One region of the Marinoscillum sp. HNIBRBA16962 genome, then DNA from elsewhere that is predicted to be linked to it. Evidence: riboswitches for the same ligand, from Rfam matches in the RefSeq annotation. Region 1 holds a riboswitch; the other holds the start of a gene.
The links. A riboswitch is a leader RNA that binds a small molecule or an ion and turns the genes downstream of it on or off. The one in region 1 is predicted to bind cobalamin.
Positions count from the first base shown of each region.

Region 2: linked by a shared signal. The riboswitch ahead of metE (5-methyltetrahydropteroyltriglutamate--homocysteine S-methyltransferase) and the one ahead of AC3E9V_RS20280 (TonB-dependent receptor) in region 1 are both predicted to bind cobalamin.

Region 1 is NZ_CM173603.1:4,862,427-4,874,486, forward strand. Features, by position in the region: gene meaB (methylmalonyl Co-A mutase-associated GTPase MeaB) at 1-107, shown strand, start outside; gene AC3E9V_RS20275 (DUF5074 domain-containing protein) at 100-1,149, opposite strand; gene AC3E9V_RS20280 (TonB-dependent receptor) at 1,157-3,007, opposite strand; cobalamin riboswitch at 3,116-3,339, opposite strand; gene AC3E9V_RS20285 (ABC transporter substrate-binding protein) at 3,394-4,464, shown strand; gene AC3E9V_RS20290 (iron chelate uptake ABC transporter family permease subunit) at 4,461-5,525, shown strand; gene AC3E9V_RS20295 (ABC transporter ATP-binding protein) at 5,522-6,520, shown strand; gene AC3E9V_RS20300 (DUF547 domain-containing protein) at 6,568-7,293, shown strand; gene AC3E9V_RS20305 (PadR family transcriptional regulator) at 7,741-8,079, shown strand; gene AC3E9V_RS20310 (ABC transporter permease) at 8,079-10,763, shown strand; gene AC3E9V_RS20315 (serine hydrolase domain-containing protein) at 10,814-12,060, opposite strand, start outside.
Region 2 is NZ_CM173603.1:2,675,587-2,687,646, reverse strand. Features, by position in the region: gene metE (5-methyltetrahydropteroyltriglutamate--homocysteine S-methyltransferase) at 1-1,643, opposite strand, end outside; cobalamin riboswitch at 1,819-2,060, opposite strand; gene AC3E9V_RS11385 (DEAD/DEAH box helicase) at 2,133-3,626, opposite strand; gene AC3E9V_RS11380 (CotH kinase family protein) at 3,813-5,432, shown strand; gene AC3E9V_RS11375 (alpha/beta hydrolase) at 5,591-6,595, opposite strand; gene typA (translational GTPase TypA) at 6,865-8,637, shown strand; gene AC3E9V_RS11365 (hypothetical protein) at 8,922-9,662, shown strand; gene AC3E9V_RS11360 (hypothetical protein) at 9,686-10,279, shown strand; gene AC3E9V_RS11355 (DUF6495 family protein) at 10,351-10,830, opposite strand; gene AC3E9V_RS11350 (TrkH family potassium uptake protein) at 10,898-12,060, shown strand, end outside.

The sequences.
Region 1 (12,060 bases):
ATTTCTATTCAAACAAAGTCTCTAAAGAAAAACTGAAAGACTTGAAAGGAAAAGTAACTGCAGGCGAACTATCTGTCCGCCATGCAGTGGATCAGTTATTTAATTGAAGGCAAATCCATTTGGCCCCCGGCCTACCTTGTAAGTAGTTTCAAGGTTACCCGTTGTAGAATACTGGAAGACTTCACCGTTTTCAGCAAATCCTTTAGCATCTGCAGCATACACTTTGTCATCCGGACCAACACCAATGCCATAAAAAGAGACTGCCTCAGACTCAGTCACCCAGGAGGATTCCGGAGGAGCAGTAGCTGAAGTTTCAATAGTATATATCGAATTTCCTATCAAGTAAAATATTGTTGTGCCTGCAGCATTTATAGCTATTTTGCCAGACAGATTTGTATTCAACTCTATTTCCTTTTTAACAGCCTCACTTTCAGGATCTATTTCAATAAGCTTGCCATCATTAAGTGGGTTATAATTAGCATCAGACCCCCCGGAACAGACTACCCACACATCTCCATCAGCATCCAAAACCATTTGCGAAGGACTATTTCCGGCCTGGATATCTCCGGTCTTTTCTTCTGCATTCAAATCAACAATTGACACAGTAGTAGAAAAGTTATTTGACACGAAAAGTTTACCATCAGAAATAATGACTCCTTCAGCACCAAAATCCGTAGTGATGGACTTTTCTATTGAACCCGTTTCAAGATCAAAAATTGTTACCTGCCCAGGATCTGTAAAACTCACCCATTCTGTCAGGTATCCTTTCCCATCTAAAGAAGTCATATATCTGGGTAACGAAACATTTTCAATGGTAAACTCTAATTTAAGGCTATCTATACTCGCTGCTTCTACCTTATTGGAATTGTTAACCACTGTATATAAAAGATCATTATCACCAATATGAATAGACTGGACTACATCTCCGAGCAATTTGTCATTAACAGAACTGAAAAGATTATTGGTTACTGTACCCTCTGCATTTATAAAACTCAAGGATCCGTCTCCCTCACCATAGTTCCCCTCATTGGCAACAAAAACTCCGCCTTCAAACTGACCTGTATTCTCAGGCTCGGGATCATTGCTGTCACAAGAGATCCATAGCAATGGCAGAAAAAATAAAAAGCATTTAAAAAAGTAATTTCTCATGTTATAACTATTTGTATTTGATTAAAAGATTTAATTGATAGTTTCTTCCGGGCATAGCTCGATTGATCAGGTTTTCATAGTCCTGGTCAAATAGATTTTTTATGCTTCCGTCTGCTATTAAGGTTAGCTTTCCCATATGAAATTCCTTATCAATTCTTAAATCCACCAGAAAAAATGAAGCCACAGACTGAATTTCTGTGTTATCCAGGGTGGTATACCTTTTTCCTGTAAGCTGACTCCTAACAGTTGCAGAGATCTTTTTCTGAAAGTTTTTCTGAACCTGAAAATTTGCATTGTGGAGTGGTGAATATGGTAACTGGTTGCCTGAATTGGTACCCGCCCCATTCAAAGATCTGGTAAAGGCATATCCACCAGCTATTTTAAGTGGATTTCCTAAAATACTGATCTTAAATGTGTTACCAGCTTCAAAACCGTAAATATTAACAGAGCGGAAATTTTGCGGTGCCCAGAAGCCAGCTGTAGTTGGAAGCCAGATAATCCAGTCTTCATACCAGGTCTGATAAGTAGTGAATGAAAATGTATTCCCCCAGTTCCCCTTTTTTCTTTTCCACGTAAAGCCGCCTTCGTGTGTAAAACCTGTTTCTGGCTTCAGATCCGGATTTCCACCAGGTTGCCAATAACGATCGTTTAGTGTTGGAAAACGAAAAGCAACGGATAGTTTATGGTTTGCTACCATATGATCATCGTCATCCTGGTAAATGCTTAGCTGGGTACCCAATGAAGGGGTAAACGGAAAATGATCCTGGTAAAAAGACTGCCTGAGATTTAGAGTGCTTTTCCACCACGGCAAAAATTGGTACTCAATAGACCCAAAAATATCTGATCGAAAATCCGTGAAATTCTCCGTATAATTTTCTGCTTTAGCTGTAGATAAATTCACATTTGAGCCAACTCTTAGAGCCAGTTTGTCATTTACTTCAAGCCAATAGGTTATTAAAGCTGAATACTGATTAGAAAAAGTTTGATCCGTTTCATTATAGATCTGATCATTACGCAGAAAAGCCAGCGTACTACTGAAGTTGCTACTTTTACCGTTAAACTCATAGCCTGCTGCTACTCTTATATTTTCAGTTTCTAAGTGATCATTCTGATCCGGACTTAGCTTTGATGGCTGGATATCACGATCATTTAGCGTAAGCTGAGCATCTGCAAAAAGATGGGAATACTGAGATATTTCCAGGTTTAGCTTTTGCTGAAGTCCAAAATTTAAAACTGAGGCGTTTTCCTGAGTGAATTCTTCACCATTCAAAGTGTAATCAAAATCATTTTCGATATAGCTTCGGAAAAGGCGTGTATCACCGGTTAGATTCCCACTTTTATACGCACTTTTTACTCCAATGAAGTTCCGACCAAAACTCCCAATCCCCATCTTCACTTGAGCGACGGGGTTTTCTCTGGCCGAAGGATTAGAATCTATCATTACCGTCCCCCCAATTGCCCCACTCCCATAAAGTGCTCCATCCCCACCTGACTGAAGGTCCAGCGACTCCATAAACCAAACCGGCCATTGAGAAAAATCCATCTGACCTAAGGTGGGGTAATTGGCAGGTATACCGTGCCATAGCACATTGGTTTGGCTTGCTGAAGTTCCTCGAAAAGAAATAGTAGCCAACTGCTGATTGCCGTACGACTTGAAATAAATCGAGCTTTTATCATTTAGTGCCTCTTCCAATGAAAAGTCACCGGGCTGCAAGGTTATCTGCTGGAAGTTACCACCAGCGGAAAATCGCTGAAAGTGGTTGCCAGAAACCGTGATTTCGTCTAAGAGCACAGAATCCTGCTGTGCAACAACTACAAAAGTCAGTGCCCATGAAAGGAAAAAAACGTATATTCTCATGACCATGAATCAAACTTTAAAGTCAATTCAAAGCCATCGGAAAAGAAACAGGAAGTATGGTAAACTTAAAGTCTATCAAGTTCCTATAGCTTTCGCCCGAAGCTTAGAAAAAATTAAATGATTGTGGCAGGTCTCCTGGCTTTTCCTTGTCTATCGCCTTCCCATCGTGACATTTATCGTCAGGACAGTGGCAAGATGTGATAGACATTTTTTCGGAATTACAGTTGCGGGGACAGCTCCGGACTGGATCAGCACTTTGCCAATCGCACCGGATTCCCTTTTAATACCGAACAAGCGAAACTTCGTCGGTAACCATAATCGCTGCAAAGCTAATGAATGATCGGATGAATTACATCGTCTGATTTTTTTTAAACAATTTTGGACCTATGAAAAATATCACTCTCCTCGCACTGATCATTATGGTTCTACCTGGCTGTTCACCTGAAAAAGAAACCAATCAGGACAATACCCGAACAGTCAGTCTGGAACTGGATTATGCGAAAAAGTTTACAATTGATGAAACCAAACTTACTGTCACTGAACCCTGGCCAGGAGCTGTAAATCCTATAGAATACCCATTAAAAGAAGTGCCAAAACGAGTAGTAGTAACATCAACCACTCACCTTCCTTATCTGGAGATGCTTGAGGTGGACCACACACTGGTAGGTTTTCCTAACACAAACTACATCAGCTCCGAAAAGATCAGAAAACGCGTGGAGGATGGTGAGATCACTGACCTGGGCCCTGATGGAAACCTCAACCTGGAGCTTCTTTTATCCCTTCAGCCGGATGTAGTGTTCGCCTTTGATATGGGTAATGAATCAAAATCACTGGATAAAATCACTGAGTCTGGGATTCCTGTCATCTATAATGCTGACTACCTTGAAACCTCAGCCCTGGGCCGCGCGGAGTGGATAAAATTTTTCGGGGCTTTTTATGGAAAGGAAGAGCGGGCAGACTCTATCTTCCAACGCATTGAAAATACTTACGACTCACTTAAAACACTTGCTTCATCGGCAAACAAACGTCCCACAATCTTAAGCGGGGTGATGTATGGGGATGCGTGGTTTCTGCCTGGCGGACAAAACTGGGCTGCAGAATTCTACCATCATGCCGGTGGCAAATATATTTGGGAAGAGGACTCCACCAGTGGCTGGCTGGAGATCAGCTTTGAATCGGTGTTTGACAAAGCCCATACTGCAGAATACTGGATCGGTATCAGCACCTTCAACACGAAGGAAGAGCTTGCCGGGCAGGATGAGCGCTACATGGAATTTGAAGCGTTTCAAAACAACCGGGTTTACAACTACAATAAGCGGATCAGCCCATCCGGAGGCTATGATTTCTTTGAGTCAGGATATGCGCGTCCGGATATTGTATTAGCCGATCTAATCAAAATATTACACCCTGAATTGTTGCCTGCATACGAAACTTACTATTTCCGGAAAGTACCATGATCCACCAGCAGCTTGAAGAGTCAAAGAAGAAATGGGTCCGGGTACTTGTCATACTGGCCTTTTTGCTATTGCTGTGCTTCATGGCTAACATCGGCCTTGGTTCGGTACAGATCTCTTTTGGTGGACTCCTACAATTCCTCTCGGGGCAGTCCACCGGTAGTGAAAGCTGGGATCTTATTCTAACAAACTTCAGACTTCCTAAAGCCATAACAGCCATTCTTGTAGGCAGCGCTCTGGGCATTAGTGGTTTACAGATGCAGACATTGTTTCGTAATCCTCTGGCAGGACCTTACATTCTTGGGATCAGTTCGGGAGCTGGTCTCGGCGTGGCAATCGCCATTTTTTTAGGGTTCTATCTCGGGGGCTTTTTAGAGCTCACAGGTATTGGAAGAAGCTGGTTGTTGGTGGCCTCTGCAGGACTGGGGTCATTTTTGGTCTTGTTGATCATCTCTGTGGCTGCGGCCCGGCTGAAGGACAGCGTAACCCTCCTCATTATTGGGTTGATGTTTGGTGCAGCCACCAGCGCTCTGGTCAGCATTCTACAGTTTTTTAGTCAGGCAGAAAACATACAGGCATACGTCATTTGGTCTTTTGGAAGCCTCGGAACCCTGAGCTGGGCAGAACTATCGGTCTTCATCCCCATCATTCTGATCGGGTTAGGAGCCTCTGTATTATTGTCAAAACCCCTGAATACCCTGTTACTGGGAGAAAGTTATGCTGCCAGCCTAGGTCTTAACCTGAAGAAAACCCGACTGCTGATCATCATTAATACAGCGGTACTTGCAGGTACCGTCACTGCATTTTGCGGACCGATCGCATTCTTTGGGGTGGCATTACCACACCTGACCAGGATGCTGTTTAACACTTCCAATCACCTTTTCCTTACCCCGCTAATTATCCTTTTTGGCTCAGCTCTCCTACTAATTTTTGATGTCATTGCCCAGCTGCCCGGTTCAGAGAGCACCCTGCCGATCAATGCTGTTACGGCGCTGTTTGGAGCTCCGTTTGTGATCTATATTTTGCTTCGAAAGAAAAATCTTAATTACTCGTTTAAGTCATGAGCTTACTTGAAACCAGATCATTGACTATCGGGTATCCTCAGCACAAGGGGGAAGACAGGACTCTGCAAAAAGACATTAATGTGCAGGTCCGCCCCGGAGAGATTGTATCTCTGATGGGACAAAATGGGGTTGGGAAAACCACCTTTATCAAATCCATTACCGGTCTGCTGCCAGTACTGGGAGGAGAGGTGCTCTTTGAAAATCAGAACCTGCGGACGCTGAGTAATAAGGATCTATCAAAGCGCGTCAGTCTCGTGCTGACCGAAAAACCTTTTTCTTTTAACATCTCGGTGCTCGAGTTAATAGCCATAGGTCGCCACCCATACAGCAACTGGATGGGGATACTCAGCCAGAAGGATAAGGACATGATAGAGTGGGCTTTTGAGGAAACACATACCAACTACCTGGCCAATAAAAAACTCTACGAACTCAGTGATGGTCAATTACAAAAGGTCATGATCGCACGAGCCCTGGCACAGGAAACTGATCTGATCATCCTGGATGAGCCTACCGCGCACCTGGACCTTCACAATAAAATAGAGGTCATGATGCTACTCAGGCACATTTCACAAACCGGCAAAGGTGTACTGATCTCAACGCATGACATGCAGATATGTACTCAGCTTTCAGATCGATTGTGGCTTTTCAACTTTATGGAGGAAGTCAAAGAAGGGTTACCGGAAGACCTGATCCTCAATGGTACTTTGGAAAAAACACTCTACCTGCAGGATTATGGCTATGACATGATCCATGGATCCATAAAGCTTCCACAAAAAGGGCCACAGGTTTGTGTAGCAGGGCCGACAGAGGTGAAGTTCTGGACCGAACAAGCCCTCAAACGAAATAATTATAAATTAGATTCGGGGGCTAAAATTCAAGTAGAGGTAGCTAATAACGAGTGGAAAATCAGCGGGGAATATGGGACAGAAAAAGTAAAAACCATAGAGAACCTTTTGAAAAAATTATCAGAATTGATTTCCGACAGGCATCCATAATTGCTTTTTTGGTCGTACCTTAAAGGAAACGTCAAATTATCGCCAAAATGAGATCTACTCTATTGATTCTGCTTCTTCAAGCGGTGACTCTTCCAAATACCGCCCAGCCAACAGATTTTTTTACTGAAGCTGATTATTTCTTTGAGACATTTGTGGAAAGCGGACTGGTTAATTATCAGGAAATTCAGGAGAATCCGCATTCGCTAAACAGGCTGATACGAATGATTGCAGAATACAGGGTAAACAGTGTACAGCCCACCGTTCGCAAAGCCTTCTATACAAATGCCTATAACATTCTGGTAATCAAGCAAGTTTTAGAAAACTACCCGACCAAAGGTCCCATGAACATCCAGGGTTTCTTTGATACCAAAACTTACCTGGTAGCCGGAACCCAAATGACTCTGGATTTTCTGGAAAAAGATCTTTTATTTGAAGAATTTCCTGATGCAAGACTACACTTTATATTGGTATGCGCTGCAGTTGGCTGCCCTCCTATTGCCAATTATGCCTACCTACCCGATTCACTGGATATCCAGATTGAGCGTAAAACCCGAGAAGTGCTTAATATCAACTGGTATGTACGGGTGTATAAAGATAAAACAAGTGTATCTCAGGTGTTCGAATGGTATGAGCAGGACTTTCTAAATGATACCACCTCTATCAAGGCCTACATCAATCGCTACCGGGAAACGCAGATACCTGAGAGCCACGAAATAGATACCTATCAATACAACTGGTCCCTGAACGATTCTGAGAATAGTTTTCGGTATTAATCCTTTGTCAAGTGCGATTAAACCAGTAATGGAGTATAGGCTTGATGAATTTTCTATAACCCACATCGGGCTCCCTTCAATGCCATCAAGATAAGGTCACTCCAGTCATGCCTACCCGGCCGGGAAGTCTTTGATCAAATTGAGCATTTCCGTTTTATAATACATAGATTCCATCCGGATGGAATCGCTGGAATGACTGATTCTTTGAAATTTCAACCTTATCTTGATGGCATTAGAGCCACTTACAGAAAAGGGGGAATATTTGTATCAAACCCATACTCTCCTTGATCATTTCATTCAACATAACTTAACAAAGCCGATCACCTTAAAAGTCTCATGAAAAACATGGAAATATTTCTTGTACAAAGATACAACTAATTTATAACTTGTACGTTTGTACAAGAAACCAGCTATGCTGGTCATATTCATATTTAAAAACATGATAATATGAAAGGAGAACACATTGGTGAGCTGGAAGAGCTGGTTTTACTAACTGTAGGCAGTCTCTATGAAGGGGCCTACGCTGTAGCGATAATGGAGGAGCTCAAGACAAATGCAAACCGCTCCATGGATGTAACGGCCATCCACTCGGTATTGAGAAGACTGGAAAAGAAGGGCTTTGTTAAATCCAATATGGGAGGCGCTACGAGTGATCGTGGTGGTCGAAGAAAGCGTTTTTTCACACTAACACACGCTGGTCACAAGGTCCTCGAAGAGAATATAGCATTGAGGACGGAGCTTTACAATAAAATCCCAAAACTGACCTTTTCAGGAATTTCTAATTGATGGAAACCAAAAAAGACCAACAACCAAAACCACCTGCCTGGGCGGATCGATTTCTGGAATGGTACTGTCATCCGGACCTTCTTGAAGACCTGCAGGGTGATCTGCACGAGATCTTTGAGCATCAGATTCAGGAAGGAAATGTCAAAAAAGCAAAATGGCAATTTGTCTGGCTGGTACTCCGTTCTTTTCGACTCTCTGCTATCAAAAAACCCAAAAAATTTCAAAACTCATCCGTTATGCTTACTCAAAACTTTAAAGTGGCTTTTCGTGTACTGAAACGGGACAAATTCAACAGCACGCTGAATATACTCGGTTTGTGCATCGGGATCATCTGCTTTCTCCTGATGGGGCTTTATGTAAAACAGGAGGTCTCTTACGACCAGTTTCATGCTAAAAAGGACCGGATCTATCGCTCCTGGCTTTATGAAGACTATGGAGATGGCAAGACCTTTTTTAACTCAGTCACTCCTTTTCGTTTTGAGGAGCTCTTCGAAGGAGAATTTCCGGAGATTGAAACGGCTGTCCAGTTCCTGGTAAGAAATTACCCGGTAGGAACCACAGAAAGCACCATCAATGAGCCTGTTGGGATCATGAGCCCGGAATTTTTTGAGGTGTTTGATTTTCAATTAGTTGATGGTAACACCCAAAATCCGCTGCCAGATCGCAACTCACTGATCATTTCTCAGGCGTATGCCACCAAGTACTTCGGTGCTGAAAATCCAATTGGGAAAACCCTTGGCATCCAGTTCGGCGAAAACATTAGAGACTTTACCATCACGGCAGTAGTTAAAAATATTCGAAAAGCCAGCAGCATACAGTTTGACCTGGCCATATCCAATGAGAACAACCGGGAGCTCTTTGGAGATCGGGCAATGACCGGGTGGTTTACAGTGGCACCCGAAACCTACGTGCTCATTAAGGATAACTCTACAGTTGAGTCGGTGGAAGCCAAAACACAGGATGTGGTCATGAGCTACCTGGGTGAAGAAATGAACCGCGATGAATACAACATCGGACTCCAGCCACTGACTGACATCCACCTCAACCCCGAAATCCCGGTAGGAAATGCGCCAGTCAGTAATCCAAAATACGTTTACATCCTGGGACTCATCGGAGCGCTTGTTCTAATCATAGCCTGTATAAACTACACTACCCTATCCATCGGTCAGTCGCTTAAGCGAGCTCGGGAAGTCGGGATGCGAAAGGTTTTGGGCGCAAGGCGAAGTACCCTGGTCGGACAATATCTAAGTGAAAGTTTGCTGATTTCCTTATCTGCTATGGCCACCGGCGCAGTGCTGGCCATTTTATTGATTCCCACATTCAACCGGCTAACAGGTACGGAGCTGGTGTACGCTTTTGAATGGTGGCACCTGTTGGTATTTTTAGCTGTCGGGATACTAATTGGAATACTGGCAGGACTGTATCCGGTCCTTGTGCTTTCCAGCACGCGGGTTATGGCCATTATGCAAGAGACCAATGCCTCCAAAGGCAAACACGCACTCCGAAAAGGCATGGTGGTCTTTCAGTTTCTGATCACCGTGTTTCTGATCAGCAGCACCCTCATTATGCGAAAGCAGCTTAATTACCTCCAGGAAAAAGACCTGGGCTATCAGCCCAAAAATAAGATATCAGTTCCCCTTCATGCTGACCCCTCGGCAGATAGATTCCAATTCCAGATTATGAGTGCCTTTGAGAATGGAGAGCTTTTGAAATCAAAACTGGAGCAGTATCCGGAGATCACCGATATAGGTATGGGCTCGCATGTTTTCGGTACTTCTGGCTGGGCCAACCTGGCTTTTACAGACGACCAGGGAGTTTTCAGGCGATTTCGTTTTCTCAATGTAGATGCCCACTACCTGAAATCATTTGATATCAAGATCATAGAAGGCCGTGATTTTGAAGAGGAAAGTGGCATAGATAGTCGCCAGTCTATCATTTTGAATCAGGCGGCTGTAGAATACTTTGGGCTGGAAAGCCCGATCGGGAAAAAACTACCAAATAAGGAGTTTGGAGATCACCGAATTGTCGGTGTGACCGAAGATTTTCACTTTGCCTCACTGCATGAAAAAGTAGAACCACTGGTGATCGCGATGAACCCGGTCATTATTTATCAGGGAATTTCCGATGGAGATGTGGTTGATTCTGTCATCCCAAAGCTTACTTTCAACTACACAGGTTCACAGATCACCAGAGGTGTGGAGCTACTTGAGGAAACCTGGGAAAGCACATTTCCGAACCGAGGCCTAAATTTTAACTTTGTGAATCAGCAGTTGAAGCTGCAATATGAAAGTGAAGCGCGAATGAACAAGCTCATTGCCATTGCTACGATTATTTCCATGATCATTGCAGGCATTGGCTTACTTGGCCTGACAGTTTTGGTTGTCAATAGCCGAGAAAAAGAGATCGGCATCCGCAAAGTCATGGGCGCCTCTCCATCTCAGATCTTCTCCATGCTGGCCAGGATCTTTTCGATACAACTGGTAATAGCTATAATCCTATCGGTACCTCTTACTATCTGGCTGATGCAAGACTGGCTTGATAACTTTGCTTATCGCATTTCGATCGGTGCGGATATGTTTTTGCTCAGCACAGTAATCTCGTTCATCCTGGCGATCCTGGTCATTAGCTATCATGCCATGAAAGCTGCCCGGATCAATCCGGTGCATTCGTTGAGGAATGAGTGAAAAGTAACTTTTGGAAAGTTTTAAACTTTCCAAAAGTTTGATAATATCCTTCACTCCACCACCGAACCATTCACTGTACTTTCAAAATCTGTCTGAAGGTCGCCCCAACCATCCGTACCATAAGCATTGGTAAACAATATGCCGATCAGGTCCCTGGAAGGATCTACCCAGAAAAGCGTTCGCCAGTATCCACCCCAGTGATACCTGCCAGCTTTTCTTCCATAAGGCCCATCCTCAGTATACACGGAAAAACCATAACCAAACTGCTCTCCGGGACTAAGCGTGAGACTATCGATCTGATTGGAGGTCATCATATCCACGGTTTCCGGTTTGAGGATCCGCTTGCCGTCCCATTCACCACCATTTAGCAGCGCACGTGTAAATTTGTAGTAGTCCGGAACAGTCGAAGAAAGACCTGCTCCGCCTGAGAAGTAAGTCTTAGCCCCACTAATGGGGTAATCCAACTGAATAGCATTCAATCCCTCACCGGCTTCTAATTCCTCATCTAGCCACACATCTACCAATCGGTCATACTTTGCTTCCGGCAGGTAAAAATAGGTGTCGTTCATCTCTAAAGGCTCAAAGATTTTTTTCTGAAAATATTCATCCAGTGGCTGACCACTGGCTACCTCCACTACCCGACCCAAAACATCGATGGAGGTACTGTATGTCCATTGGGCACCCGGATCATGCAACAATGGTAATTTGGCGAATACTTTCGCATTGTCTTTCAGGAGAACAGAGTCCATGGTCCAGGCTTCCACAGGCTCAAACTCCGAATAAACAGCCCCGGCCTTTTGCGAGAATGCCCCGTAGGCCAAACCGGAAGTATGGGTCAAAAGATCGTGCAAGGTCACTTCACGAGAGGCCGGTCGGGTGGTATAGCTGGAATCCTCCTCGTTAAAAGATTCAACAACTACTGAGTTTGTAAATTCCGGAATGTAAGTGGAAACCGGATCATTCACATCCAGCTTTCCTTCCTCGTAGAGCTGCATGATGGCTGTGGAAGTAATCGGCTTGGTCATCGATGCGATCCGGAAAATATCATCTTTCTCCAGGCTATCGGATTTTTCCCGGTCACTAAAACCAATGGACTTGTAATAGGCAATCTGGTTCTCCCGGGCAACAAGAGCCACACCACCAGCTATGAACTGACTATCTACGTGCTGCCGGATCAAGGCATCAATTTGCTGTAAAGAATCCGATATCAAGCCAACCGTTTCAGGCTTAACGACCTTCGGAAGGTCAGAAGTCCTGGTCTCAGTCGATGGGTTTTGACATGAAAAAAGTACCAGTC
Region 2 (12,060 bases), 2.2 Mb from region 1:
ACGGTCATGGCCTCCGGACGGCTCACATCTCCATAGATAATCGGTGGCTTTACGCATCGGCTTCCATAGCTCTGTACCCACCCAAACCTGGTAAACACAAAACCCTGGAGCCGCTCACCGAAATACTCCACCATATCGTTTCGCTCAAATTCACCGTGAACCAGCACATCCAAACCAATCTCTTCCTGTATTCTTATCGCTTCAATGGTTGCTTTCTCAATTTCCGCGTCGTACTGATCCTGAGTTAACTCACCTTTTTTAAATCGTGAACGAAGCTTTCTCACTTCCGCAGTTTGTGGAAAGGAGCCAATGGTGGTAGTGGGGTATTGCGGCAGGTTAATACGCTTCTTTTGAAGCTCCCTTCGCGCGGAAAAGGGGCTGTTACGAGATGCATCACCCTCGTTCAAAGCACCCAATCGGGTCTTTACTTCCTGACTGTGTATCAGATCAGAAGTTTTCCTGGAAGCCACAGCCTGTCTGTTTTCCTCGAGCTTTGACTGTAACACCTCGGAAGTTTTTCGCTCAGCCAAGCTGGCGATAGTCACCACCTCGTCCAGCTTTTGCCTGGCAAACGCCAGCCAATTCTTAATTTCGTTAGGGAGAGCTTTTTCATTGGTTTCCAGCTCCAGATCGCAGGGCACATGCAACAGCGAACATGAAGGACCCACAAAAACGCGCTCATAACCAAGTTTATCAACAGTCTTTTCGATCAGTTTTAGAGAATGCTCAAAATCATTTTTCCAGATATTCCTCCCATCCACCAGACCAAGGGATAGTGTAAGGCCTTCCGGAGCTAAGTCCAGGATCTTATTAAGCTGATCCGGATCGCGCACCAGATCAATATGAAGTGCGCATACCGGCAATGAAGCAGCAACTTCCGCATTATCCTCCAATCCATTGAAATATGTGGCTACAAGTGTTTTGAGGGTTGGAAAACGTTCTTTGATAAAAGAATAAGTTTTACGGAAAGCTTCTTTGGCTTTTTCGTTCAGGTCCAGACCCAAAAAAGGCTCATCCAGCTGCACCCATTCACCCCCCACAGTTACAAGATCCTGTAACAGGGCCTCATAAGCGGACAACAGCCTGTCCAGAAGATCCAGTTTGTCAAAACCATCTTCTTTTTCCTTGCCCAGCAGCAAATAAGAGACGGGACCTATAATTACCGGTTTGGTAATGATCCCGCATTCGACCTTAGCTTCCAGAAACTCATTGGCGAGTTTGCGTGAGTGGACGCTAAACGTCTGGTCTTTCGTAAATTCCGGAACGATGTAGTGGTAATTGGTATCAAACCATTTGGTCATCTCCATGGCAGTGATGTCATGACCTTTCTTTTGAAAGCCACGGGCCATTGCAAAATAAAGATCCAACTCTGTGAAATCCCCCAACATCAGGGGTTCGTATCGTTCAGGGATAGCCCCCAAAGTCAGGGACATATCAAGCACCTGATCGTAGTAGGAAAAATCATTGGAAGGGATGAGGTCGATCCCCATTTCTTTCTGAAGGTTCCAGTTGGTTTTTCGGGTTTTCTTACCAACAGCCAGCAATTCTTCAAGAGAACCTTTGCCTGACCAGTAGTTTTCACAGGCTTTTTTAAGCTCCCGATGGTTCCCGATTCTGGGGTAACCTAAATTGTGTGTGCGCATTTTTAAAGCTTTTAAAAAAATTGAACATGATTTTAAAAGCCCTTAGCCTAACTTCACAATGCCTTATAGGAACGGGTAAAAGAGGAACGGGATAAAAGATCCCACAAACTGAAAAGCCTCTTTGACCTGCTTCAAATAACGCGAAAGCATTGTCAAATCCCCCGTCAAACAGCTCTGACAGAGGTCGAAAACGGCAGGTCTCCTGGCTTATCTGATCTTCACTCCCTTCTCATCCCGTCTCAGACGAAACAATGGTCTTTTTTGTGAAGACATAACTATCAAGGCATTTCTCCCTGATCAGAATTACAGTTGCGCGTCAGCTCATGATTCCCAACCACACCTGGTCGGTCACATGATTCCCTTTTAATCCCAATATTCTAATAGTAAAATACCGGAACCGCAATCGATTTTGATTAAGAAATCAAGTAAAGAACTTACTCCCAAAGATAACTGAACTGCAACTTTCAACCAACTGAAAGCTACTAAAGATCAACCCTTTCTCCGTCTGGAAAAAGACCGGTTACTTTTTTTATGGCTCTTACCTCCTGATTTTTTCGGACGCTTAAAGTCTCCTCCGGATCTTTTGCCGGAGTGATTAAACCCTCCCCTGTCCCGACGGCCTTTACCTTTCTTTGGAGCATCTTTATAAAAATCTTCCTTCTCGTGATAGGGTTCTTCCAGCTCTTTGCTCTTCTGATCAATCTGTCCCATTTCCAATGCAACCAATCGTTCAATAAGTTCCGTTTTAGAGAGAGAGGACAGTTGGGCTTCCACTTCGTCGGTGATCGCTTTGTCAGGTAGGTCCTGCACAGACTTCACCTCACTTACCCATTTCATAAGGCGCTGCTGTGAGATCTCAACAACTGAAGGCAATTTGGATTTTTGCAGCCCAAGCTTCAGTTTTTTGTCAAACTGATTGATTTTACGTAAGTCGCCGCGGGTAGCCAGCGAAACAGAAACTCCCTTCTCTCCGGCTCTGGCTGTTCGTCCACTTCGGTGAGTATAGTACTCTACATCATCCGGTAGGGAGTGATGGATCACATGCGAGATACTTTTTACATCTATTCCCCTTGCGGCTACATCTGTAGCAGCAACCAGCTTGATCTTGTGGGTTTTGAATTTGTTCATCACCCGGTCACGCTGGTTCTGATTCAGGTCTCCATGCAGAGCCTCCACCGGATATCCCCTGCCTGATAGCTCATCGGCGAGCTTTTGGGTATCGCTCTTGGTCCGGCAAAAAATGATCCCCAGCATGTCCGGTTCCGCATCCAGCATCCTGACGATCGCTTCTGTTTTATCTTCCCGGTTGATCAGGTAGTAATGGTGAGAAATGTTTTCGTTAATTACATTTTTTGGGGTAACCCTTACTTCCTGAGGGTCTACCATGTAGGTCTTTACGATCTGCCGGATCTCCGGCGGCATAGTGGCCGAAAACAACCAGACCATGGATTCTCCTGAAGTAAAAGAAAGGATGGTATCAATGTCCTCCTTAAAGCCCATGTTCAGCATTTCATCCGCTTCGTCCAAAACCAGGGTTTTGATCTTACTGATGTCTATAACTTTTCGCTTCATCAGATCCATCAGACGGCCTGGTGTAGCGATGATGACCTGAGGAGACTTGCTTTTGATGGATTTGATCTGTACCTGTATGGGCGCTCCTCCGTATACAGTTTCCACTTTCAGGCCTTTGATGTATTTGCCAAATGCTTTCAACTGATCGCCGATCTGCTGCCCAAGCTCTCTTGTAGGAGCGAGCACCAGCGTCTGGGTGTAGTCTTTAGTGGTGTCTACCTTTTCTATTAGTGGGAGACCAAAAGCCGCGGTTTTACCGGTACCGGTCTGCGCCAGGCCTATGAAATCAATGTCCTGAGAAATTAATAACGGAATTGCTTCAGACTGAATTTTGGATGGTGTTTCAAAGCCTAACTCAGATACGGCTCTGAGGATTGAGTCGGAAAGACCCAATTGAGAAAAGTTATTCAAATTATTTTTTTTAATACGCTACAAAGGTAGCTCATTTCTGCTGATTATTTAGCAACAATGAAAATATATATGAATCGTGACAGCCTGTACTATAAGTATAATAATATTAGGGTAATAGTATCAACAGGGTTAAATTAAGGCAACAAGCCGCCTATGCGGTCCAGCTTGTTTTAGCAACATATGAACATGAAAAGATACCTCTATGTATTTAGCTTATTTTTTCTAAGCTCCATAGCCATAAAAGCTCAGGTAGATTTCCAGTCTTCCAATCTCCCTATTATCATCATTGATACTGATGAACAGGAAATCCCGGACGAACCTAAAGTTTTTTCCACACTGAAAATCATCGATAACGAACCCGGGGTGATCAATCAGGTAACAGATCCTGCAAATGATTATGATGGATATGCAGGGATAGAACTAAGAGGACAGTCCAGCCAGTTTTTTGATAAGAAAAGCTACGGACTGGAACTACGAACCATCAATAATGAAGACACGTCTGCCATGGTGCTCGGGCTTCCTAAAGAAGAGGATTGGGTATTATACGGCCCCTACTCTGATAAATCGCTGATGAGAAATCACCTCAGTTTCTATCTCTGGTCCAGGATGGGCTGGTATGGCAGTCGTACCAGGTTTTGTGAATTGGTTATCAATAATGACTATAAGGGAGTTTATGTATTTATGGAAAAGATCAAACGCGATGGGGACCGGATAGATATAAGTACCCTGAATCCTGATGAAAACACCGGGGATGATCTGACCGGTGGATATATCATTAAGATTGATAAAACAAATGATGGCGAAACTGTAAAAGGTTGGGCCTCCTCCTTCCCACCACCAAACAGGGAGCAGGACTATCAGGAGATTTTTTTTCAGGTAGAAGAACCGGACCCTGAAGATATTACTTCTACCCAGCTAGACTACATCAGGACTTATGTTTCCGGCTTTGAAGAAGCACTGGCAAGCAGTCAGTTTACTGATCCTGTCTATGGTTACCGGCGATTTATCAATATCCGGTCATTTGTAGATTATTCTCTGTTATCTGAGATAAATCGTAACGTTGATAGCTACAGACTGAGCACCTATTTTTATAAAGATAAGGACAGTAATGATGGCAGGTTAGTCATGGGGCCTCCCTGGGATTACAACCTGGCATTTGGTAACGCTGACTACTGTGACGGATGGGAAACCGACGGGTGGGCCTGGAATTTTAATCAGATTTGCCCCCATGACTATTGGCTGAATCCATTCTGGTGGAATCGGTTCATGCAAGACCCTGTCTATATAGCTCAACTCCAGGAAAGATGGGAAGAACTTCGATCAGGCCCCTTTTCCACAGAAGCTATTCATGCCTACATAGATTCACTGGCCATTGAACTGGAAGCTCCCCAGCAAAGAAACTTCGAGCGCTGGCCGATCCTGGGTTCATACGTATGGCCCAACAGCTATGTGGGTCAAAGCTACAAGGATGAAATAGACTTTCTGAAATCCTGGATTGAGGCTCGAATGAGTTGGCTCGATATTACTATTAGTGACCTGGAGGTGGTTTTAGGGAACCAGCAAGAAACCATATCAGATATTAAGGTCTTTCCTAATCCTGCTTCCGGGCACCTAAAAGTGACCGCTCCTGAAAACCTTATCCATTACCGGTTAACGGACCTGAAAGGCAGGTTGTCTGATTCCGGAGATATTGCCAACAAGTCTGAATTTCTATTGGACATCAGCGAATTACCACAGGGCATATACGTACTTAAAGTAGTTGATTCAAATCATAGAAGTCATATCCACCTGGTAAAGAAAGAATGATATTAAGTTAAGGTTGTAACTTCACAAATCAGTCATTCCAGTGATTCCATCCGGATAGAATCTATCAAATTATTGAAGCGGGAATGCCCCTTTTACCAAAGACTCCATTCTGGAGTGACCTTAACTTAAGAGCATTGACCAGCGCCCTGGTCTGATCATTACAAAGCCGGTACCAGGTTTAAAACGGACTCAGCAAACTGATATGTACTGTTTCTGACCTCCTCTACACTATTCGACTTGACAGGGTTTGCTATGACGTGCTCTCCTGCTCCAGGAAAAGCCCTTAACTCCTTTTGATCCTCGGGTGTGCTGGTTTGAGAATCAAATCGCTGAATAGCTTTTACTGAAATGACCTTATCCTGTTCTTCTTCATTTTTGTAGTAATATCCTGCAAAGTAAGGCTGCTCTACTGCTCCAAACACTTCAGTGGTCATGGTAGCATCCAGGAGTGTTTGCAATGCCAACAATCCTTCATTGCGATAGGTGGTGGTCCAGTACTGATGTCCTTCTGCAGTGGTGGTAGAATCAGGAAAACGATATTTTCCAGCGACTGTCAGAACTATTTGCTTACCCCACGGACCTGTCATTAGCTTTGCCATAGGGTTATATAGTTCAATGTTAGGCGAATACATGATCATCGCATCGATCATTTCCCTGTTAGCGCCTGCAAGGTAAATAGCCAGGGTACTGCCCGTACTGCAACTCATAACGATCACATCCTCCCCGATCAACTGTCCGATTGCTATAGCTTCTTTAGCATCTTTTACCAGGTCGTTAGGCTCCAGAGTCAAAAAAGACTCTTTGTCATCTTGTCCGTGTCCTGCAAACAACGGAGCATAGAGATTCATCCCGTAGCGTTTGGCAAAGTCAAATGGAATAGGGTTACTTTCCATAGGGCTGGCAGAAAACCCGTGCAGATAGACGAGGCTATATCTGGTTTTACGGATACTATCTGCCCAGATGATACGGGATTCATTGTTTGGCTTCAGGTTTGGTATGTCAGCATCCTTCATGTGTACATACAGGTCTACGCTATCCAGGGAGATATCCCATGCCGTGATTTGCGGACCCTCTATCGGCTCAAAAGAAACCTTCGGTCCCAGAAAGAAAGCAGCGATAAACAAAAAACAGACAACTACGACGATTAAAGGAACTTTTTTCATGGGAAGATGTTGGGTTTAGACATTAGACTTCAGAGGTTAAACTTTGGCTCTTTAGTTAAGACCTGGGTTTTCGAATACTTGTTAGTCATTGTAAAAATAGAGCTAAAACAATAAATGGATCTTAGACATTAGATGGATCTTAGACAATGCAGTCTTAAATCTTATTATCTGGCGTCTCTTGCCAGACTAACATTAACAATCTTTTTTTGACTGCAACAGACTATTGACCAAATAAGGGGTTATTTTTGCGCTCTTTTATAAAAAGGACTATGACTGATATTAGAAATATTGCCATCATTGCTCACGTAGATCATGGCAAAACGACCCTGGTAGACAAGATGATACACTTCTCTAAGCTCTTTAGAGAAAACCAGGAGTTTGATGACCTCATCCTTGACAATAATGACCTGGAACGCGAAAGAGGCATTACCATACTTTCCAAAAATGTTTCTGTAATATACAAAGACGTAAAGATCAACATTATTGACACTCCCGGTCACTCCGATTTTGGAGGTGAAGTAGAGCGGGTACTTAAAATGGCAGATGGTGTACTGCTCCTGGTAGATGCTTTTGAAGGCCCTATGCCTCAAACCCGGTTTGTAATGAGCAAAGCGCTGGCGCTCGGCCTAAACCCTATCGTAGTGGTCAATAAGGTGGATAAAGAAAACTGCCAGCCTGAATTGGTCATGGAGCAGGTTTTTGACCTGATGTTTTCACTGGATGCTTCAGAGGAGCAGCTCGACTTTACCACAGTATACGGCTCCAGCAAAATGGGCTGGATGGGCTCGGACTGGAAACACCAGACCGAGGACATCTCCCACCTGATGGATGTGATCCTGGAAAAAGTGCCTGCACCAAAGGTAGAGGAAGGTGTTCCTGCATTACAGATCACTTCTCTGGACTTTTCAAATTTCGTAGGACGGATTGCTATTGGAAAAGTGATTCAGGGTACCCTGAAAGAAGGCGCACAGCTAGGCCTGGCCAAAAAAGACGGGTCTGTGAAGAAAATTCGTGTGAAGGAACTTCACATTTTTGAGGGGCTGGGCAAAAAACAGGTAAAGGAAGTGCCCTGCGGAGACATCTGTGCCATCACAGGCATTGAAGATTTTGATATCGGAGATACGGTGACAGACTTTGAAAACCCCACCATACTACCGAGAATTGCCATAGATGAACCTACCATGAGCATGCTCTTCTCGATCAATGACTCTCCTTTTTTCGGAAAAGAAGGCAAATACGTGACCTCCCGTCAGATCAGGGACCGACTGTTTAAAGAGGTAGAACGAAACCTGGCACTACGAATTGAAGAAACCGGATCTGAAGACAAATTTCTCGTTTATGGCCGGGGGATACTTCATTTGTCCATTTTGATAGAGACAATGCGTCGTGAGGGCTACGAACTGCAGGTAGGTCAGCCACAGGTGCTGATCAAAGAAGTAGACGGGCAAAAACACGAACCAATTGAGCACCTGGTAGTGGATGTCCCGGATGAGTACTCCGGAAAAGTGATCGAGCTGGCTACTCAGCGTAAAGGCGACCTGACGGTCATGGAGCCTAAAGGAAACATCCAGCACCTAGAGTTTGATATTCCTGCAAGAGGGCTGATCGGTCTGCGTAACAGGATGCTTACTGCTACAGCAGGTGAAGCAGTGATGACCCACCGTTTTAAAGCCTACGAACCAATGAAAGGCGAAATACCAACCCGTAACAACGGTTCGCTGGTAAGCATGGAACAAGGCGCCTGCACTGCTTACTCCATTGATAAGCTCCAGGACCGGGGAGTCTTCTTCATCGATCCGGGAGACGAATTGTATGTGGGTCAGGTGATCGGAGAACACACACGTGGTAATGACCTGGTGGTGAATGTCATTAAAGGCAAGAAGCTGACCAACATGCGAGCGGCCGGTTCAGATGATAATGCGAAAGTAGCTCCAAGACGACAGTTTTCGCTGGAGGATGCACTGGAATATATCCAGAAGGATGAATATGTGGAAGTAACACCCAAGTCGCTAAGGATGCGAAAGATCCAGTTTAAGCCTTAATGATTTTGGGGTTTCGGGCTTAGGCCTCGATTTGACCCTTCATTAACATAGCCCTAAAACACTTAAAGGCCATCTTAGCAGGTTTTTGTAGACTATAATCTGTTAATCAAGGGGTTGACATGACACTACTCTCCACAGGAGATTAGCGGACATACCTGACATTCGATAAAACCAACTGATCTATCTCATAAAAAACTTATTGCGAATCAGATTAAATCTCCAGATTTCCTTCAGATTCTCCTCGTTTCTTTATATAATAATAGAAAAAACAAACCGTGTAAGTCATGGAAACTGTATTTTCATTTATTACTGATTGGACAGGGGAGATTGGTTTATTCTGCCTGGGAGTAGCCGTCTTGCTGGTTCTTATTTATGAGATTGGGTTGGTAACTACTACTAAACAAACTTCTAAATATGAGTTTGCGAGCAAGTACGAGGTGCGATTTCTTAAGAATGCTTCTACCTTTTTCTCGATTGCCGTTACGCTCCTGATCTTTGACTTCATCACTCGTGTAATTGCCAATGTAAAGATCTACGAGTACTATTTCATTGCCTTTGTGGCGCTGGGGATCGGTTTCCTCTTCGGGTATGGTCTTACCCAGTATTTTAAGGTTTACTACCCTTTTATCCTGGAGAAAAAGCTGAGCAAAATTCGGTTTAAACCGCGTAAATCACCTGAGACGGGTAAACCCATGAAGCTTCTCAATGAATTGGAAGAAGATGCTCACCTGACGGAAGAAATGATCGAGCATGAAGAAGCCTTTACGTATGACTATGATGTATGGCTGGATGAAGAAACCGGCTATAAGCTGATAGAACGCTATGATGGCCACCTGCATGCGCTGGTTTGCCCCAGGTGTAACTTCAGGACGCTGAAGGACTATAAAGAGGAAGTGATCAAATCACCCACAGCCAATGAAAAAGGGCTCTTAAAAAAGCACTATAAGTGTTCCTATTGCAACCACGAAGAGATCAAGGAAGTTAAGATCGCCTCGCTGAAGGAAGAGCAGGAGCTCATAGCATAATCTTTAAATAAAAGGTTCAAGCCATGAAGAAGGAAGTCGAATTGAGGGTAAAGATTATAAGCTGGACTTTTGGTGTGGTTATTTTCTGTGGCATCATGTTTCTGATGATGGACGTATTGCGGGAAAAAAACCAGTCGCACGAAGGAGCACTGATGAGTGCCGCATGCGAGGACATCAAATCTCATGAGACACTGAGAGCTAAGAATGACTTTGACCAGATTGTGGAAACGATCTCTTCACACCTTCACAGCTATCGTGATCAGAGTGACACCATTGTAGCCCAGGCGGTAATAAACCTGCGAATCCTTAAGGATGAAGCGGTTTTTCACAACAATGATCTGCAGATCTATCACAGACATTTTGCACATACGCTGAACCAGCTCTCTTATCTGGAGCTGGAAGATGCGATCTACCTGACAAAAAATAAAAAGCTGAAAGAGGCAAAAGAAGCCATAGGAAGGGCGCAACATTACCTCCATGATGCGCTAAATTTCACTAAAAAAACGAATTATAATGAGCAATTGGAACTACTCCATGAGGTTAACCAACTCCATTTATCCAAACCGGAAAGTCAGGATATTCAGCGGTCACTGGAGAGGGTTAGAGAGGTAATATAGTTTTTGAATCTCCGGGAAAGTAAAGAGATGCGGGAAAGTCTGTATTCCTTTACCTTCCCGATAGATTTACTTTAAACCAGACTCACTGAAAGTGCTTTAAAGAGCTTCCCATCTGATAGTTGACAGCCGGACTGTGTCATCTCAAAGAGCTCCTCTTCGCGGTTTTTTGAATAGGGCTTTTCTGAGGAAAATACTTCCAGACCTTTTGGGGGATCCTCAGTCGCCCGCTGAATAAAGGATGGATCTGTAAAGTCATGCTGTGGATTAGCCGTTTTCATTCCTATCAGGATGATTTTTTCTTTAAGACACTGAAACGTTCTAACTTCATTTTTTGAAATGTAATCCAGAAAAAGGAGCTTTCGCATGATCCCTTCAAAAACCACGTCGCTAAACAAGGTGATAATGTCCTCTGCTTTATCTTTCTCATCTTCTCTGAGCTTTACCCAATCGTCAGCAGTGATCCCATTTACGATCAGGTATTCGATAAATTCCTTTTCTAACGAATTCAGCTCTTCGGTGGTTAAATGTCTGTACTTCGGAGTAACCGGCATAATAAGTTTGTATAAATGCAATTCAGAATTATGGACACAAAGATAAAAGGCCTATTTTAAAGCCAGAATGAAAGTCAACCTGTTTCCCGGAAAATCAAAACTGAGTAAAATACTCTCCGAACACCTGCTGGTCAATCCCCAGCGAATGATACTGCTGAGTTTTCTGCTGGTCATTATATGTGGAACGATACTTCTCTCCCTTCCTGTCGCGACTACTGCGAAGGGATCATTACCGCTTTTAGATGCCCTGTTTACCGCCACTTCCGCCACATGTGTTACCGGCCTGATCGTTACAGATACTGCAAGCACATTTTCCCCTTTCGGCCAGTGGACGATCCTGATCCTTATACAGCTTGGAGGTCTGGGGATCATGTCATTCAGCACATTTTTCATGTTCTTGCTTGTGGGAAGGCTGAGTATCTACGGACGGGATATTCTGATAGACAGATTTAGTCAAAAACCGATCTTGGGGCTAGGAAACCTTATCAAAACAGTCTTTCTTTTTACCATTACACTGGAGCTGATCGGAGCAGCTTTACTTACCGTTTCATTTCTGCAGGATTATTCCCTGGCTGATGCACTATACTATGGCCTCTTCCATAGCGTTTCCTCCTTTTGTAATGCAGGCTTTTCTCTACTTGGAAACAGCTACATGGATTATGCAGGAGACTGGTATTTCTGTATAACAAACGTATTACTGATCATCGCTGGCGGATTGGGGTTCATTGTTATTTTCGATATCAAAGTCCAGCTATCTTATTTTCGATCGGGAATTCTTTCCAGACTCAGTCTTCATTCCAGGGTTGCTCTCAGTACCACTGGTTTACTTATTGCCATAGGCACCATAGGTATTTTCCTGCTGGAGACTCAGCATTCATTAGCTGACCACCCATGGCATGAACAGTTTCTCATTTCTATTTTTCAGTCAGTTACCACCCGCACAGCCGGATTCAATACGATTTCCATAACCAGCTTATCCTTACCGACACTTTTTATTATGCTCATCATGATGGTTATTGGGGCATCACCCGGATCATGTGGAGGCGGCATTAAAACCACTACATTCACACTTTTTATTCAAAACCTGCTCAAGCAATTTTCTAATAACAAAGACATCAATGTGTTTAGCAGACGTATTCCGTCAGAAACACTCTCCCGCGCTATATCCATCGTCTTCTTTGCCATATTCACTATATCAGCATTTATCTTTTTGTTGCTTTTAAGTGAAGA